DNA from 2 places in the Isoptericola nanjingensis genome. Region 1 is predicted to be linked to the other one. Evidence: riboswitches for the same ligand, from Rfam matches in the RefSeq annotation. Region 1 holds a riboswitch; the other holds the start of a gene.
The links. Region 1 has a riboswitch for S-adenosylmethionine ahead of ACQP6G_RS17185 (aminotransferase class V-fold PLP-dependent enzyme). Riboswitches for the same ligand answer to the same signal wherever they lie in the genome.
Positions count from the first base shown of each region.

Region 1 (7,533 bases):
CCGCGATCGACGCCGCGTTGCCGGCCTCCATCGCGAGCCCGTCGTCCGCGACCGAGGCGGTGAAGTACAGGACGAGGATGGCCTGCATCCCGAGGAACGAGAACCGCTCCCAGACCTCGAGGCTGAACAGCGTGGCCAGGCCGCGCGGGTGGCCGAAGAACGACCTGTCGTGCGGCTCGCGCTCGGGTGTCGGTTCGACGGCGGCGGCGTCCTCGGTGGTCACAGGCTCTCCAGGGTTCGGGGACAGGTCTGGCCGCGAGCCGGCCACGTCACGCCTGGCCCGGGCCGGCCGTCGACCCTACCTGTCGTGCTCCCGCCAGGGTCTCACCGCCCGGCCGGTGGGACCCGTCGAACCGTCAGGCCGCCGCGAGCCGGCGCCGCAACCCGTCGCGGACGTCCGGCCACTCGTCGTCGACGATCGAGAAGTACGCGGTGTCCCCCACCGTGCCGTCGGCGGCGACGCGGTGCTTGCGCAGCACGCCCTCGGGCTTCGCGCCGAGGCGCTGGATGGCCGCGCACGAGCGCGTGTTGCGCGAGTCGGCGCGCAGCGCGACGCGGCGCATCCCCCACTCCTCGAAGGCGTGCCGCAGCAGCAGGAGCTTGCACGCGGGGTTGGTCGTGCCGCCCCACCAGTCGCGCCCGTAGAACGTGGTGCCGATCTCCACGCGGCGCGGCCCGGGGGCCAGCTCGTAGAAGCGCGTGGACCCGCGGACCGCGCCGTCGTCGCCCACGACGGCGAACGCCATCGTGCCGGGCGTGGCGACCCCGGCGTCGATCCACGCCTCGAGGTCCGCGACGGTCGTCGGGACGGGCGAGGTCATGCCGAACCAGAGGTCGGCGTCGACGAGGGGGAGCAGCGCCGCGGCGTGCTGCGGGCCGAGGGGCTCCAGGCGCACGCCGTGGCCGGCGAGGACGAGGTCGTGGGTCACGCACCCATCCTCGCCGACCCTGCACCTGGGCACGTTCTCGCGCCGCATGCCGAGCACATCTGCATGCTCGGCGCAGGATGGGGGTCATGGACGACGCCCTGCACGAGATGACCGCCGCCCGGCTGCGTGACCTGCTGCGCGCGGGCGAGCTCACGCCGACCGAGGTGGCCGACCACTTCCTGGCCCGGATCGAGCGCGCCAACCCCGCCCTGGGGGCCTTCGTCAGCGTCACCCCCGAGGCCGCGCGCGAGCGGGCGGCGCGCCTCGAGCGCGACGGCGCGAAGGCCCGGGGCGTGCTGTGGGGGCTGCCCGGCGGGGACAAGGACCTGTGGCTGCGGGCCGGCGTGCCCGCCGGGTTCGGCTCCCGCGCCTTCGCCGGCGACGACGCCGTGGTGGTTCCGGTGAGCGACGAGATCGTCGACGTCCTCGACGCCGCCGGCATGGTGAGCCTCGGCCGCACGACGGCGCCCGAGCTCGGCTTCCCCGCGTACACGGAGCCGCTGGCCGGGCCGGTGGCGCGCAACCCGTGGGACCCGGCGCTCGGGGCGGGCGGGTCGAGCGGCGGCGCCGCCGTCGCCGTCGCCGCGGGCCTGCTGCCGTGCGCGCCCGGGTCGGACGGCGGCGGCTCGGTGCGCATCCCCGCGGCGGCGTGCGGCGTCGTCGGGCTCAAGCCGAGCCGCGGCCTCGTCCCCGCGGGGTCGGGGCAGGAGTCGCTCGGCGGTCTGGTCGTGGACGGGCCTCTCGCCCGCACCACGGAGGACACCGCGCTGCTGCTCGAAGGGATGCTCACCCGGACGCCCGACGGGCGGGTGGCGCACCCGCTGACGCTGCGCGCGCCGTCGGCCCGGGCCGGGGAGTACCTGGCCGCGGCCCGCCGCGGCGAGGTGGCGGGAGAGGGCGGCGAGGACGTGCGGGGCCGCTTCCGGATCGCCGTCACGACCGACTCCGCCTGGGACGACTTCTACGCGATCTCGACGTCGGACGAGGCGCGCGCCGCGCTCGACACCGGCGTGGCGACGCTCACCGGGCTCGGGCACGAGGTGGACGGCCTGTCCCTCGAACCCGACCCGGCGTACGGCCCCGCGTTCCGCACCCTGTGGATGGCGGGCGCGTCCGTGGTGCCGATCGACGACGCCGCACGCCTCGACCGCCTCGAGCCGCTCACCCGGTGGCTCGTCGGCCGCGGCCGCCAGGTGCCCGCCCGCGAGCTCGCCGAGGCGTTGCGCGCCCTCACCGCCTTCGAGCGCCGGCTGGTCGCGCAGGTGTCGCGGTTCGACGCCGTCGTCACCCCCGCCCTCGCGATGACGCCCCGCCCGCTCGGCTGGTTCGACCCCGAGGACCCCGAGCGCAACTTCGAGCAGCAGTGCCAGTACACGCCGTGGACGTCGATGCTCAACGTGGCCGGCCTGCCCGCGATCACCGTGCCCACGCGGTGGACCGACGACGGGCTGCCGATGGGCGTGCAGCTGATCGGGCGGCCGGGCGGGGAGACGACGCTCCTCGCCCTCGCCGCACAGCTCGAGGACCGGCTGCTCTGGGCGGACCGGCACCCGCCGGCCTGGTGATCAGGCGGGAACCCGCTCCGCCGTCGCGCCGTCGAGGGGCGGGTAGCTCTCGCCGCCCACCCGCTCCGCCGCCGCGATGTACCCGGCCAGGGCCGAGCGCGAGCGGGCGAGCCTCGCCATCTGGTCCTCCAGGCGCCGCAGGCGGGAGCGCATCGCGGTCAGGAGCTCGACACAGCCGGGCAGCTGCGGCTCCTCGCCGACCGCGCACGGCAGCACGGAGGCGATGTCCTCGGACGACAGGCCCGCGTCGAGCAGGTGCCGGATCTGCCGCACCCGCAGCACGGCCCCCTCGTCGAACTCGCGGTAGCCGTTCGAGCGCCGGGCGACGTCCAGCAGGCCCTGGGCCTCGTAGTAGCGCAGCTGGTGCGTCCGCACGCCCGTGCGGCGGCTCAGCTCCCCGATCCGCATCCCGCTCCCCCTTCGCCGGCGCGTTCCTCAGGGCCGGGCACCCCACCACCGTGTGGAACCGCACCCCCGCCAAGGCCGACGCGCTGGTGGCGGACGGCGCGCACCTGGCGCCCTCGGCGGCCGCGGCGCTCCGCCCCGACGGCCTGACGGTCGTCTGCCTCACCGACGACGACGCCGTGCGCGAGCTGATCGGCCAGGACGGCGTCGACGTCGCCGGCGCCACGCTGGTCAACCTCACGTCCAGCAGCTCCTCGCAGGCCAGGGAGACCGCCCGGTGGACCGCCCGACGCGGCGCGCGATACCTCGACGGCGCGATCATGGCCGTGCCCTCCGCGATCGGGACGGCGGACGCGGTCGTCCTGCACAGCGGGCCCCGGACCGACTTCGACGCGCACGCGGCCACGCTCGCGGCGCTCGGCACCGTCACCCACCTCGGCGAGGACCCCGGGCTGGCGTCCCTCTACGACGCGGCCGGCCTCACGATGATGTGGAGCGTCCTCGACGCGTGGCTGCACGGCACCGCCATGCTCCGGACGGCCGGGGTGGACGCCGCCGCCTTCGCGCCGTTCGCCCGGCAGATCGCGGAGGGCGTGGCCGCGTGGCTGCCCGGTTACGCGGAGCAGGTCGACCGCGGCCGGTTCCCGGCCGAGGCCTCGGCCCTCGAGACGGACGCGCGTGCGATGGCGCACCTCGTCGAGGAGAGCGAGGCGCTGGGCGTGAGCACCGAGCTGCCGAGACTGCTCAAGGCCGTGGCCGACCGTGGCGTCGCCGCGGGCCACGGTCACGAGCAGTACCCGGTGCTGATCGAGGAGTTCGGCCGCCCGACGCCCTGACCTGCCGGTCGCCGGCCGGAGGACCACGGCCTGAGACGTCGGCGTGCGAGCCGGCGGGCACGCGCCTACGGTCGGTCTTCGAGGTCGTTCGTCTGACGGAAGGAGCCCCGATGGGACTGGGAGACAAGGCCAAGCACCTGGCGGAAGAGGCCGAAGGCAAGGCCAAGGAGGCCACGGGCAAGCTCACCGACGACGAGAGCAAAGAGGCCGAGGGCAAGGCCCAGCAGGCCAGCGCGAACCTCAAGCAGGCGGGCGACGACGTCAAGGACGCGTTCAAGGGCTGACCCGCTGACACGACGGGGCGCCACCGCACGGTGGCGCCCCGTCGTCATGTCCGCCCGGGGCGGGACCGACGGCTCAGAGGTCGTCGGGCAGGCAGCCGAAGGCCTCGTCGGCGCCCAGCGCGGCGGTGGCGAGCAGCCCCTCGAGGCCGGAGCCCTCGGGCACGGGGCGAGGGTCGTCGACGACGACCCACAGCCCGTCCACGACGTCGTACCGCGCCTGCGGCCCCTCGGCCACGAGCGAGCGGACGGCGGCGACGAGCCGCTCGACCTCCTCGCCCGCCGTGCCGAGACCCACCGACGCACGGACGGCCCCGGCATCGAACCCGAGGCGGCCGAGCAGCGGGTGGGCGCAGAACCGGCCGTCGCGCACCCCGATGCCGTGCTCGGCGGACAGGTACGCGGCGACGAGGCCCGGGTCGTACCCGGAGACCGTGAACGTCACGACCCCCACCGGGTCGACGGCGTCGTCCCACACGTGCACGACCTCGACGCGCTCGACCTCGCCCAGCCCGTCCACGAGGCGGCGCCGCAGGGCGTCCTCGTGCTCGCCGGCGACCCACGGGTCGAGCGCGGCGAGCTCGTCGCACGCGGCCGCGAGCGCCACCGCGCCCACGACGTTGGGCGAGCCGGCCTCGTGCCTGGCGGGGCCCTCGTGCCACTCGGTGGTGGTGGTGCGGACCCGGCGCACGGCGCCGCCGCCGGCGAGGTACGGGGTGCCGGCGTCGAGCCAGTCGCGGCGTCCGACCAGGGCGCCCGCGCCGAAGGGCGCGTACGTCTTGTGGCCCGAGAAGGCGACGTAGTCGACGCCCGTCTCCGCGAGCGAGAAGCGGCGGTGCGGCACCAGCTGGGCGCCGTCGAGCACGACGCGCGCGCCCGCGCCGTGCGCCGCGGCGACGACGTCGGCCACGGGCAGCGCCTCGCCGGTCACGTTCGACGCGCCGGTGAGCGCCAGCAGGGCGTAGGGGCGGCCCGCCGCGGCGGCGGAGCTCAGCTCCTCCTCGATCTCCGCGAGGGTGGCGGACACGGACGGCCCGCCGGTGACGACGGTCGCGTCGGTGACGCGCTGCCAGGGCAGCAGGTTGGCGTGGTGCTCGATGTCGAGCACGAGGACGCGGCCCGGCTCGCCGGTGGCCGGGTCGGCGGGCACGCAGCCCGCGAGCAGGTTGAGCGAGTCCGTGGTGTTGCGGGTGACGATCGTGAGGTCGTCCTCGCGGGCGCCGACGAACGCGCCGATCGTGCGGCGCGCCGTCTCGTACAGGGCGGTCGAGACCTGGGACAGGTAGCCGGCGCCGCGGTGCACGCTGGCGTACAGCGGCAGCACGCGCGCGACCCGGTCCGCCACGGCCTGCAGGGCCGGCGCCGACGCCGCGACGTCGAGGTTGGCGTACGGCACCTGGCGGCCGTCGACGAGCGGCACGAGCGTGTCGCCGCCGACGACGGGCAGCACGGGGGCGACGTCGTGCACGGCGGCGGCGCGCGCGGCGGGCACCGCAGGCGCAGTGGTGAGCGTGGTCATGCGTGGTCCTCCTCGGTCGTGCCGGGGAGGTGGCTCCCCGCGCTTGCCCGCACGCCGGACGGCGCGGGGCCAGGTCGTCACCCGGGGCACCCCGCCGCGAGAGGAGGGTTGCCGGCCAGCGAGCCGGGGCTTCGCGCTGGCGCTCTTGACCTGCCGCCCATCGTGCGTGCGCGGCACCTCGCGGTCAAGCGGATCCGGCGTCCTTCTCACGATGCGGTCGAGGGTGGCCACCTCGGGTTCGGCGTCGCCGGCGCGCGACCCGGGGGACGCGCGGCGTTCGCGTCGCGAGACGGGGTGACCAGCACGCGGACGGCGGGCGTACGATCGCCACGACCATCCCGAGCGGCCGAGTGACGTGGCACGTCGACGCCGCAGCAACCCGCGGGCCGGTCGTCGGCGACGGCGGCCGTACCGGACGAGGGTGCTACCGCCACGACCGATGGGAGGACTGCGATGAGCACCCAGATCGATCCCCGCCCCGCCGAGGGCTACGCCGGCGACCTCACCCCGCAGCAGGCGTGGGACCTGCTCGCCGGCGACCCCGACGCCGTCCTCGTGGACGTGCGCACCGAGGGCGAGTGGCGCGCGATCGGCGTGCCGGACACCGCCACCGCCGGCAAGGCCCCCCTCTTCGTCGAGTGGGTGCAGGCGGGCGGTCGCCCCAACGCCGGCTTCCTCGCCGAGCTGGCCGCCGCGGGCGTGACCGCCGACAGCCCGATCGTCTTCCTGTGCCGCTCCGGTCAGCGCTCGATCGGCGCGGCGCGCCTCGCGACGGCGTCCGGCCTGGGCCCGGCGTACAACGTGCTCGAGGGGTTCGAGGGCGGCCCCGGCTTCGACGGCGTCCGCGACCGCGAGGGCTGGAAGGTGCGCGGCCTGCCGTGGGGCGCGTTCGACGACGCCGCCGCGACGCGGGCAGCCCAGCAGGACTCGGAGCAGGCCCGATGAGCGACGCGCAGGTCCCGACCGGCCCCGGCGCCGACCCCACGACCTTCGGCGGCTCGCGCCCGCTGCCCGCCACGGTCCGGCCCGCGACGCTCGCCGTGCGCGGCGGGCACCGCCGCTCGGACTTCCAGGAGATGTCCGAGGGCCTGTTCCTCACCCAGGGGTACACCTACGGCTCGGCTGCGGACGCGGAGGCGGCGTTCGCCGGCGAGCGGTCCCAGTTCCTGTACTCGCGGTACGGCAACCCGACGGTGCACACGTTCGAGGAGCGGCTGCGCCTCATCGAGGGTGCCGAGGCCTGCTACGCCACGGCGTCGGGCATGTCGGCGGTGTTCAACGCCCTCGCCGCGCTGGTCTCCAGCGGTTCGCGCATCGTGTCGGCGCGGGCGCTGTTCGGGTCCACGAACGTCATCTACGACGAGATCCTCGCCAAGTGGGGGGTGCGCGTCGACCTGGTCGACGGGCACGTGACCTCGCAGTGGGAGGAGGCCCTCGCCACGCCGGCCGACGTCGTGTTCTTCGAGTCGCCGTCCAACCCCATGCAGGACCTCGTCGACGTGCGGCGGGTGGCGGAGCTCGCGCACGCCGCGGGTGCCGTGGTCGTGGTGGACAACGTGTTCGCGACGCCGGTCCTGCAGAAGCCGCTGGAGCTCGGCGCCGATGTCGTCGTGTACTCGGCCACCAAGCACATCGACGGACAGGGGCGCGTGCTCGGCGGCGCGATCCTCGGCTCGGAGGAGTTCCTCACCGGGCCGGTGCAGACGTTCGTGCGCAACACCGGACCGTCGCTGAGCCCGTTCAACGCGTGGGTGCTGCTCAAGGGCCTGGAGACGCTCGACGTGCGCGTGCGCGCCCAGAACGCGGCAGCCCTGCAGGTCGCGACCGCGCTCGAGGAGCTCGACGGTGTGACCGGCGTGCGCTACCCGTTCCTGCCCTCGCACCCGCAGCACGAGCTCGCCAAGGCGCAGCAGTCGGGCGGCGGCACGGTCGTGACGTTCGACCTCGCGGTGCCCGAGGGCACCGAGCCGGCGGAGGCGAAGAAGCGGACGTTCGCGT
Region 1 is NZ_JBNOZL010000008.1:193,969-201,501, forward strand. It holds gene ACQP6G_RS17150 (peptide MFS transporter) at 1-223, opposite strand, end outside; gene ACQP6G_RS17155 (GNAT family N-acetyltransferase) at 357-929, opposite strand; gene ACQP6G_RS17160 (amidase) at 1,016-2,494, shown strand; gene ACQP6G_RS17165 (MerR family transcriptional regulator) at 2,495-2,902, opposite strand; partial or broken gene ACQP6G_RS17170 (NAD(P)-binding domain-containing protein) at 2,923-3,324, shown strand; gene ACQP6G_RS17175 (imine reductase family protein) at 3,352-3,735, shown strand; gene ACQP6G_RS17180 (CsbD family protein) at 3,846-4,019, shown strand; gene ACQP6G_RS17185 (aminotransferase class V-fold PLP-dependent enzyme) at 4,093-5,535, opposite strand; SAM riboswitch class IV at 5,570-5,686, opposite strand; gene ACQP6G_RS17190 (rhodanese-like domain-containing protein) at 5,989-6,480, shown strand; gene ACQP6G_RS17195 (O-succinylhomoserine sulfhydrylase) at 6,477-7,533, shown strand, end outside.

Region 2 (7,533 bases), on a different contig from region 1:
CATCACCGAGTCGTCCTGGGCCCTCACGGCCGGCGGCGCGAAGAACGCGTTCGGCAACTGCGAGGGCTGGACCGGCATGCTCGCCGCGCTCAAGGCGTGGGTCGAGCACGGCATCAACCTCCGCGAGGGCTTCTACCGCTGACGTGCCGCGGGTCCGGCGCGCCGGGCCCGCGGCGTGCGGTCAGGAGCCGGCCTCGATCGCCGTGGGGGCGGCGGAGTGGGTCACCTCGATGCGGCGCGGCTTGGCGTCCTCCGCGACGGGGATGGTCAGCGTGAGCACGCCGTCGGCGTAGGACGCCGAGATCTGGTCCAGCGCCAGCCCGCGGCCGAGCGTGAGCTGCCGGGCGACGGTGCCGGTGGTGCGCTCGCGCAGCAGCCACTGCCCCTCGGCGGAGCGTGGCGTGCGCTCGGCCCGGATCGTCAGTGTCCGGTCCTCGCACGAGACGTCGATGCTGCCGGGGTCGATCCCGGGCAGGTCGACCGCAAGGACGTAGTGGTCGCCCTCGCGGAACAGGTCCATCGGCATGCCCGGAGCGCTCCGGCCGTTCAGGGCGAGCGAGCCGAACAGTCGGTCCATCTCCTGGAACGGGTCCCGGTAGGTAGCCATCGCGCATCACCTCCTCGTCATGAGGCCGCGCTGGCGGCCCCTGTCGCGAAACGGCGGGCCGGCCCCTCCGGCGCCGCCGTGGCTACACCAGAAGATTTAGCACTCTCGATGGGAGAGTGCCAGATCCACGGTGATCGCCCTCGGCGAACGCCGGAGCCCGCGCCGGTCAGGCGGTGCGGCGCACCTCGTCCAGGAACTTGCGGGTGTGCTCGCGCAGGGCGGCGACGCGCCGCTCGACGATCGCCTCGCGGACGCCGGGGTCGTCGCGCCCCGCCTCGGCGAGGGTGGGACGACGCCGCACGTTGCGGGAGCAGCGGAAGTCGCCGCAGACGAGCGTGCCGATGGTGTCGCCCTTGCGGCCGGCGGCACCGCCGCGCTTCGCGACGAAGAGCTGGACGTCGCGGGTCTCGACGACGTCCTCGCACCACGCGCACATGGCGGCGCGGCGCGGGCCGGTGCGCTCGGTGGCGCGCAGGAGGACGCCGACTGGCTCGGCGCCCGGCTCGTCGTCGAGCGTCATGACGACGTACGCGGACAGGGGCTGCTTGCGGTCGCGCCAGCCCAGGTAGTCGAGGCGGTCCCAGTCGACCTCGGCGAGGTCGGGGACGATCATGCGCTGCCGCTCGCTGCGGGTGGCGTTGACGAGGGAGGCGCGGAGCTGCTGCTCGGTGAGCGGAGTCATGGGGATCGGCTTTCAGGTGAGCGGGGGTGGGCAGGGCGAAGCCCCGCACCGCCTCACCTGCCGGCCCCGACGGGGCTCAGACGGAGGCGGTGCCGGGGCAGGCGGGACTGCCCGAGCAGGCCTGGTGGCCCACCCCGCTCCCTGCGACGCCCGGCATCGCTGTCTCCTCGCTCGTGGGAAAAGTCGTGGTCCGCTCGCGCCCCGAGGGCACGACCGGCCCTTCCATGGTGGCACGGGACCGTCGCCCGGGTCGACGTCTATTGCGTCACCCGGGCGACGGCACCGGTCAGAGGGTCGCGCGGACCTCGCGGGCGGCGGCGACCAGGTGGGCGAGCGCCGGCTCGACCTCCGCGTACCGGCGGGTCTTGAGCCCGCAGTCCGGGTTGACCCACACGAGCGCCGGGTCGATCGCCTTGACGGCGAGCGTCAGCAGCTCGGTGACCTCGTCGGACGACGGCACGCGCGGGGAGTGGATGTCGTAGACGCCCGGCCCGATGCCGCGGGAGTACCCGGCGTCGGCGAGCTCCGGCACGATCTCCATCCGGGAGCGGGCCGCCTCGACCGACGTCACGTCGGCGTCGAGGCCGTCGATCGCGCCGATGACCTCGCCGAACTCCGAGTAGCACAGGTGGGTGTGCACCTGCGTGGCCGGCGCGACGCCCGACGTCGCGAGCCGGAACGACCCGACCGACCAGTCGAGGTAGGCGGGCTGGTCGGCCCGGCGCAGCGGCAGCAGCTCGCGCAGGGCGGGCTCGTCCACCTGCACGATGCCGATGCCCGCCGCCTCGAGGTCCGCGATCTCGTCGCGCAGGGCGAGGCCCACCTGGTTGGCGGTGTCGCCGAGCGGCTGGTCGTCGCGGACGAACGACCACGCGAGGATCGTCACCGGGCCCGTGAGCATGCCCTTGACCGGCTTCGCGGTGAGCGACGCCGTGTACGCGGACCACTCGACCGTGATCGGCGCCGGGCGCTGCACGTCGCCCCAGAGGATCGGCGGGCGCACGCAGCGCGACCCGTACGACTGCACCCAGCCGTTCGCCGTCACCGCGAAGCCGTCGAGCTGCTCGGCGAAGTACTGCACCATGTCGTTGCGCTCGGGCTCGCCGTGCACCAGCACGTCGAGGCCCAGCTCCTCCTGCAGCGTCACGACGCGCCCGATCTCCTCCCGCATCGCGGCGGAGTAGTCGGCGTCGGACAGCTCGCCCTTCGTCCACGCGGCGCGGGCCTTGCGGATCTCCGGGGTCTGCGGGAACGAGCCGATCGTCGTCGTGGGCAGCGGGGGCAGGTCGAGCCGCGCGGCCTGCGCGGCAGCGCGCTCCGCGTACGGGCCACGGGCGAAGTCGGCGTCGGTGAGCGCCGCGGCCCGGTCGCGCACCGCGGGCACGACGACGCCCTCCGCCGTCGCGCGCGAGGCCACGGCCGCGGACGACGCGGCGAGCGCGTCCGCGACGGACTCCCGCCCGTCGGCGAGGGCACGGGCCAGGGTCGCGACCTCGCCCACCTTCTGGTCGGCGAACGCGAGCCAGTCGCGCAGGCGCGGGTCGAGCGTGGTGCCCGCCGCCTGCTGGTCGAAGACCTCGTCCTCGACGTCGTGCGGCACGTGCAGCAGCGACGTCGACGTGCCGACGGCGAGGGCCCCGGCGCCGAGGCCCCGCAGCGACTCGACGACGTCGAGCTTGGCGGCCAGGTCGGCCCGCCAGACGTTGTGCCCGTCGACCACGCCGGCGACGAGGGTCTTGTCCTCGAGACCCGGGACCGGGTCGGCGCGCACGGCGCCCTTGACCAGGTCGATCGCGATCGCGTCGACGTCGGTGCCCGCGAGCACGGCGAGTCCGTCGTCGCCGAGCCCGCCGAACGGCGCCGTCAACAGGATCGCGGGCCGCGCGCCCGCCGAGTCCTCGGAGGCGGTGTCGTCGGTGGCCGTCGCGAGGTCGGTCGCCAGGGTGCGGTACGCCGAGGCGATCGCCGCGTGCAGGCGCTCCGCCGGCACGTCGAGGGAGTCCGTGACGAGCGCGGGTTCGTCGAGCTGCACCCACGGCACGCCGACGGCGGCCAGCGCGCGGAGCAGGTCGGCGTACGCGGCGACGACGTCGTCGAGCCGGTCGAGCGGGTGGAAGCCCTCGCCCGCCTCGTCGGCCGCCTTCGACAGCGCGAGGAACGTCACCGGGCCCACGAGCACCGGGCGCGTCGTGACGCCGGCCTCCTTGGCCTCGGCGTACTCGCGCACGATGCGGTGGTCGGCGAACGAGACCGGCGTCGTCTCGCTGATCTCCGGCACGAGGTAGTGGTAGTTGGTGTCGAACCACTTGGTCATCTCGAGCGGGGCGTCCTCGCCGCGGCCGCGGGCCACGGTGAAGTAGCCGTCGAGCTCGAGCGAGCCGTCCGCGTCGTCGAGCAGGTCGCGGAACCGCTCGGGGACGGCGCCCAGCAGCGCGACGACGTCGAGCACCTGGTCGTAGTAGGAGAACGCGCCGGGCACGGAGCCGTCGTCGGGGTTGAGGCCGAGGTCGACGAGGCGGCGGGCCGTCTCGCGGCGCAGCGCGCCGGCCGCGACCTCCAGGTCGACGGCGTCGGTGCGCCCGGCCCAGAACGACTCGACGGCCTTCTTGAGCTCGCGGCGGCGCCCGATGCGCGGGTAGCCGAGGATCGTGCCACCGGGAAATGCCGTGGCGGGGGTGGGGCGTGTCGATGTGGTGGACATGAGCACTCCAGAGTTCGGGCTCCGCGCGTCAGACGGCGGGAGCCTGGGTCGGGATGCTCGGTACCCACGGCCTTCTGGCCAGGTCCGCGCCGTCCGACGTGGCGTCGGCCGGCGCCGGTCCGCCGAGGTGGACACCCTCGAGCAGGTCCAGAGCGGGACGGTACTTGTTGAACGTGTACACGTGGATGCCGGGTGCGCCCGCGTCGAGCACGCGCTGGGCGAGCTCCACGGCACGCGCGGTCCCGTAGGCGTGCTGGGCCTCCGGGTCCGGCAGGGCGTCGAGCGCGTCCAGCAGGTGCCGGGGCGCGCGGACGCCGGTGAGCTCCTCGACGCGACGGAGCCGGCGCGGCTCGGTCGTGGGCAGCTGCCCGGCGAGGATCGGGATCGTCACCCCGGCCGCGCGGGCCTCGGCGACGAAGTCGGTGTAGGAGTCGGCCTCGTAGAACAGCTGCGTGATGGCGAAGCTCGCCCCCGCGTCCTGCTTCTCCTTGAGGCGCCGGACCTCCTGGGCCCGGGTGGTGCCGGCCTGCACGTTGCCGTCGACGAACGTCGCGACGGCGATCGTCATCGGGCGCGCGGCGCCGCGCAGCGCGGCCCCGGGGTCGGTCGCGCACCGTCGCGCCTCGACCTCGCGCAGCAGGTGCACGAGCTCGATCGAGGACGCGACGCCGTCGGCGGGCGGCTCCCAGTCCGGCTGGTCCTTCGGCGGGTCGCCCCGCAGGGCGAGGAACGCGCGGGTGCCGGCGTCGAGGAAGTCGTCGATGACGGCGGAGACGTCCTCGCGGTGCGCGCCCACGCAGGTCAGGTGGGCCACGGGCAGGACGGGCGTGCCCGCGAGCAGGGTGGACACGACCTGGCGTGCGGTCGCCCGGTCACCGCCGCCGGCGCCGTACGTCACGGACACGAAGTCCGGTCGTGCGGCCACGAGCCGGCGCGCCGTCTCCCAGAACTTGGGGGCGGCGTCCGGCCGGCGCGGCGGCATGAGCTCGAACGAGACCGTCGGGCGTGCCGGCAACGCCGGCTGAGCTGCCGGGGTGGGCGAAAGGGATGCCTCTGCGACCATGCGTCACTCCATCGATCCTGGCGTGAGCACCTTCGTCCTCGGGAGGCTTCCGTCGGAGAACGGGTTGCTGCGGCGTCGTCGAGCCAGGACTCTCGGCCGCTCTGGATGGCTTGTCACGCGATCGTACGCAGCATCCGCGATACGGGCGAGGATGAGACCGCCTGGTGAGACGATCGCCGATGCAGATCGGGCGGGAACGCCCTGCTCAGGGCACCAGCACGACCTTGCCGCCCGCGCGGCCCGTCTCGACGAGCGCGTGGGCGCTCGGCGCGTCGGCCAGCGGCAGCACCGCGCCGACGGTGGTCACGAGGTCGCCGCGGGCCCGGGCGTCGACGGCCTCGGCGAGCTCGCCGGCGTCGCGCTCGGACCGCCAGCTGGCCTCGACGCCGAGGTCCGCCGCGGCGTCGTCGGCGATGGTGACGATGCGCTCGGTGCCGCCGCGCAGGGCGATCGAGTCGGGCAGCACGCCCGCGCCGGTGGTGTCGAGGACGGCGTCCACGCCGTCGGGGGCGAGGGCGCGGACCCGCTCCACGAGCCCCGCGCCGTAGGTGGTGGGCGTCGCGCCGAGGGCGGCGACGCGCTCCTGGTTCCGCGGCGACGCCGTGCCGATCACGCGGGCGCCGCGACGCACGGCGAGCTGGACGGCCAGCTCGCCCACCGACCCCGAGGCGCCGTGCACGAGCAGCGTCTCGCCCGGCCGGACGTCGAGGAGGCGCAGCACGCGGGTCGCGGTCTCGGCCGCGACGGGGACGGTGACGGCGTCGGTCGCGGCGAGCCCGTCGGGCACGCGCGCGAAGACCGACGTGAGGGCGAGCTCCGCGTACCCGCCGCCGACGGCGAACCCGACCACGCGGTCGCCGGGCGCGACGCCGGCCACGCCGTCCCCGACCTGGTCGACGACTCCCGCCACCTCCAGCCCGGGCACGACGGCCGACGTCGGCGCCGGGCCGCCGGTCGCCCCGGCACGCGACTTCACGTCCCAGCCGTTGACGGCGGCCGCCTCGACACGCACGCGCACCTGGCCGGGCCCGGCCTGCGGGTCGGGGACGTCGGCGAGGTGCAGCGCCTCGGGGCCGCCGTGGGTCTCGAACACGATCGCGCGCACGTCTCCTCCTCAGGCAGTAGCGGAACACGGTACCGAGGTCCTCGTGCCCCGGGCCGAGATCAGGCGAGCACCGGTGCGGCGTCGGCGTCGGTCGGGCCCGTGACGTCGCCGGGCGCGCTCATGAGCCATTCGGTGGCGAACAGGACCTTGTCGGTGAGGCCGAGGATCGCGTCGCGGATCTCGACGTGCGGGGTGGAGAACGCGAGTCGGGCGACGGACCGTGCGCCGGGAGCCGGCGCCCAGTAGTCGACCAGGAGCAGGGAGACGTCCTGGCCGCCGAGCTCGGCCGCACCCCGGCCGACGCGGACGTGGCGCAGGAACGGCCCCGAGAGGGTGTCGGTGACGGTGAGCTCGTCGTCGGGTCCGAGCCGGGGGTGGAGGCGGTCGTGGATGCGTTGCAGGTGCGTGACCTCGCCGGCCTCGGGGCCGAGGTCGTGCCAGTACAGCGTGAGGTTGAGCGCGAGGGCGGCGTCCTTTCCGGGCAGCACCAGGTAGGCCATCACCTGCCCGCCCGCGGCCGCGGCCTTCGCGGCGACCGCGGTGAGCTGCTCCCGCAGGTCGCGCCGCAGCCCTGCCCCGCGGTCACCGAGCCCCGCGCCCTGCTGCTTGACGATCGCGCGGATCTGCAGGTCGCGCTGCGCCTCGTCCTCCAGGTCGATCAGGGCCCAGTGGTCGGGCAGGTTGAGCTCGATGCCGATGCCGCGTGACCCTCCGGGCTCGTCCACGCTGGCCATGGCGTGCAGGCCCTCGATGCTGATGCCCGCCCCGGAGTCGTCGGACATACCCGTCGGATCGTCGTCGGGGTCGAGGTCCAGGGCGGCCAGAGTCTCGGCGACGCCGAGGACCATCGGGTGCGGCCCGGCAGGGTCGACCACGACCCGCTCGAGCACCGCGCCGTGGCGCGTGAGGAACGGGGCGAGCGAGTCGCGACGACGCAGGCTGAACTCGCGTCCCGGGTCGTCCCCGAGGAACGTCTCGAGAGCCTCGGGGGAGGAGAAGAGACACACGTCGTACGGCTTCGCCGAGCCGACGGGTGCGTGAAAGACCCGCACCTGCGGCGTCCCGTCCTCCCGCTCGAGGTGCGGCACCACCGCCACGCCGTCCCGCAGTGCGCGACCGACGGTGTCGCGGTCGTCGGTCAGGAGAGCGGCGGCGAGGACGGCGGAGCCGGAGGCGGGGCGGGACCTGTCGGCCGGGTCCGGGCGGCTCGGTCCCGAGGCCCGGTCTTCTGGCGACGCGCTCATGAGGAGGATGCCTTTCGGTGTCTCGCAGGTACTGGATGACGACATTCGTCGCGGGGCTGTGTTCAGCCGATGGCCGGCCGGCGGTGCTCGATGCTTCCCCAGCAAACCCCGCCGGCGCCGACGTCTCCCGA
Region 2 is NZ_JBNOZL010000002.1:32,274-39,806, reverse strand. It holds gene ACQP6G_RS03055 (SRPBCC domain-containing protein) at 1-142, shown strand, start outside; gene ACQP6G_RS03050 (Hsp20/alpha crystallin family protein) at 182-607, opposite strand; gene ACQP6G_RS03045 (FBP domain-containing protein) at 774-1,289, opposite strand; gene metE (5-methyltetrahydropteroyltriglutamate--homocysteine S-methyltransferase) at 1,576-3,990, opposite strand; gene ACQP6G_RS03035 (methylenetetrahydrofolate reductase) at 4,019-5,053, opposite strand; SAM riboswitch class I at 5,059-5,165, opposite strand; gene ACQP6G_RS03030 (NADP-dependent oxidoreductase) at 5,259-6,158, opposite strand; gene ACQP6G_RS03025 (hypothetical protein) at 6,218-7,402, opposite strand.
Region 2: another riboswitch for S-adenosylmethionine. It lies ahead of ACQP6G_RS03035 (methylenetetrahydrofolate reductase); the one in region 1 lies ahead of ACQP6G_RS17185 (aminotransferase class V-fold PLP-dependent enzyme).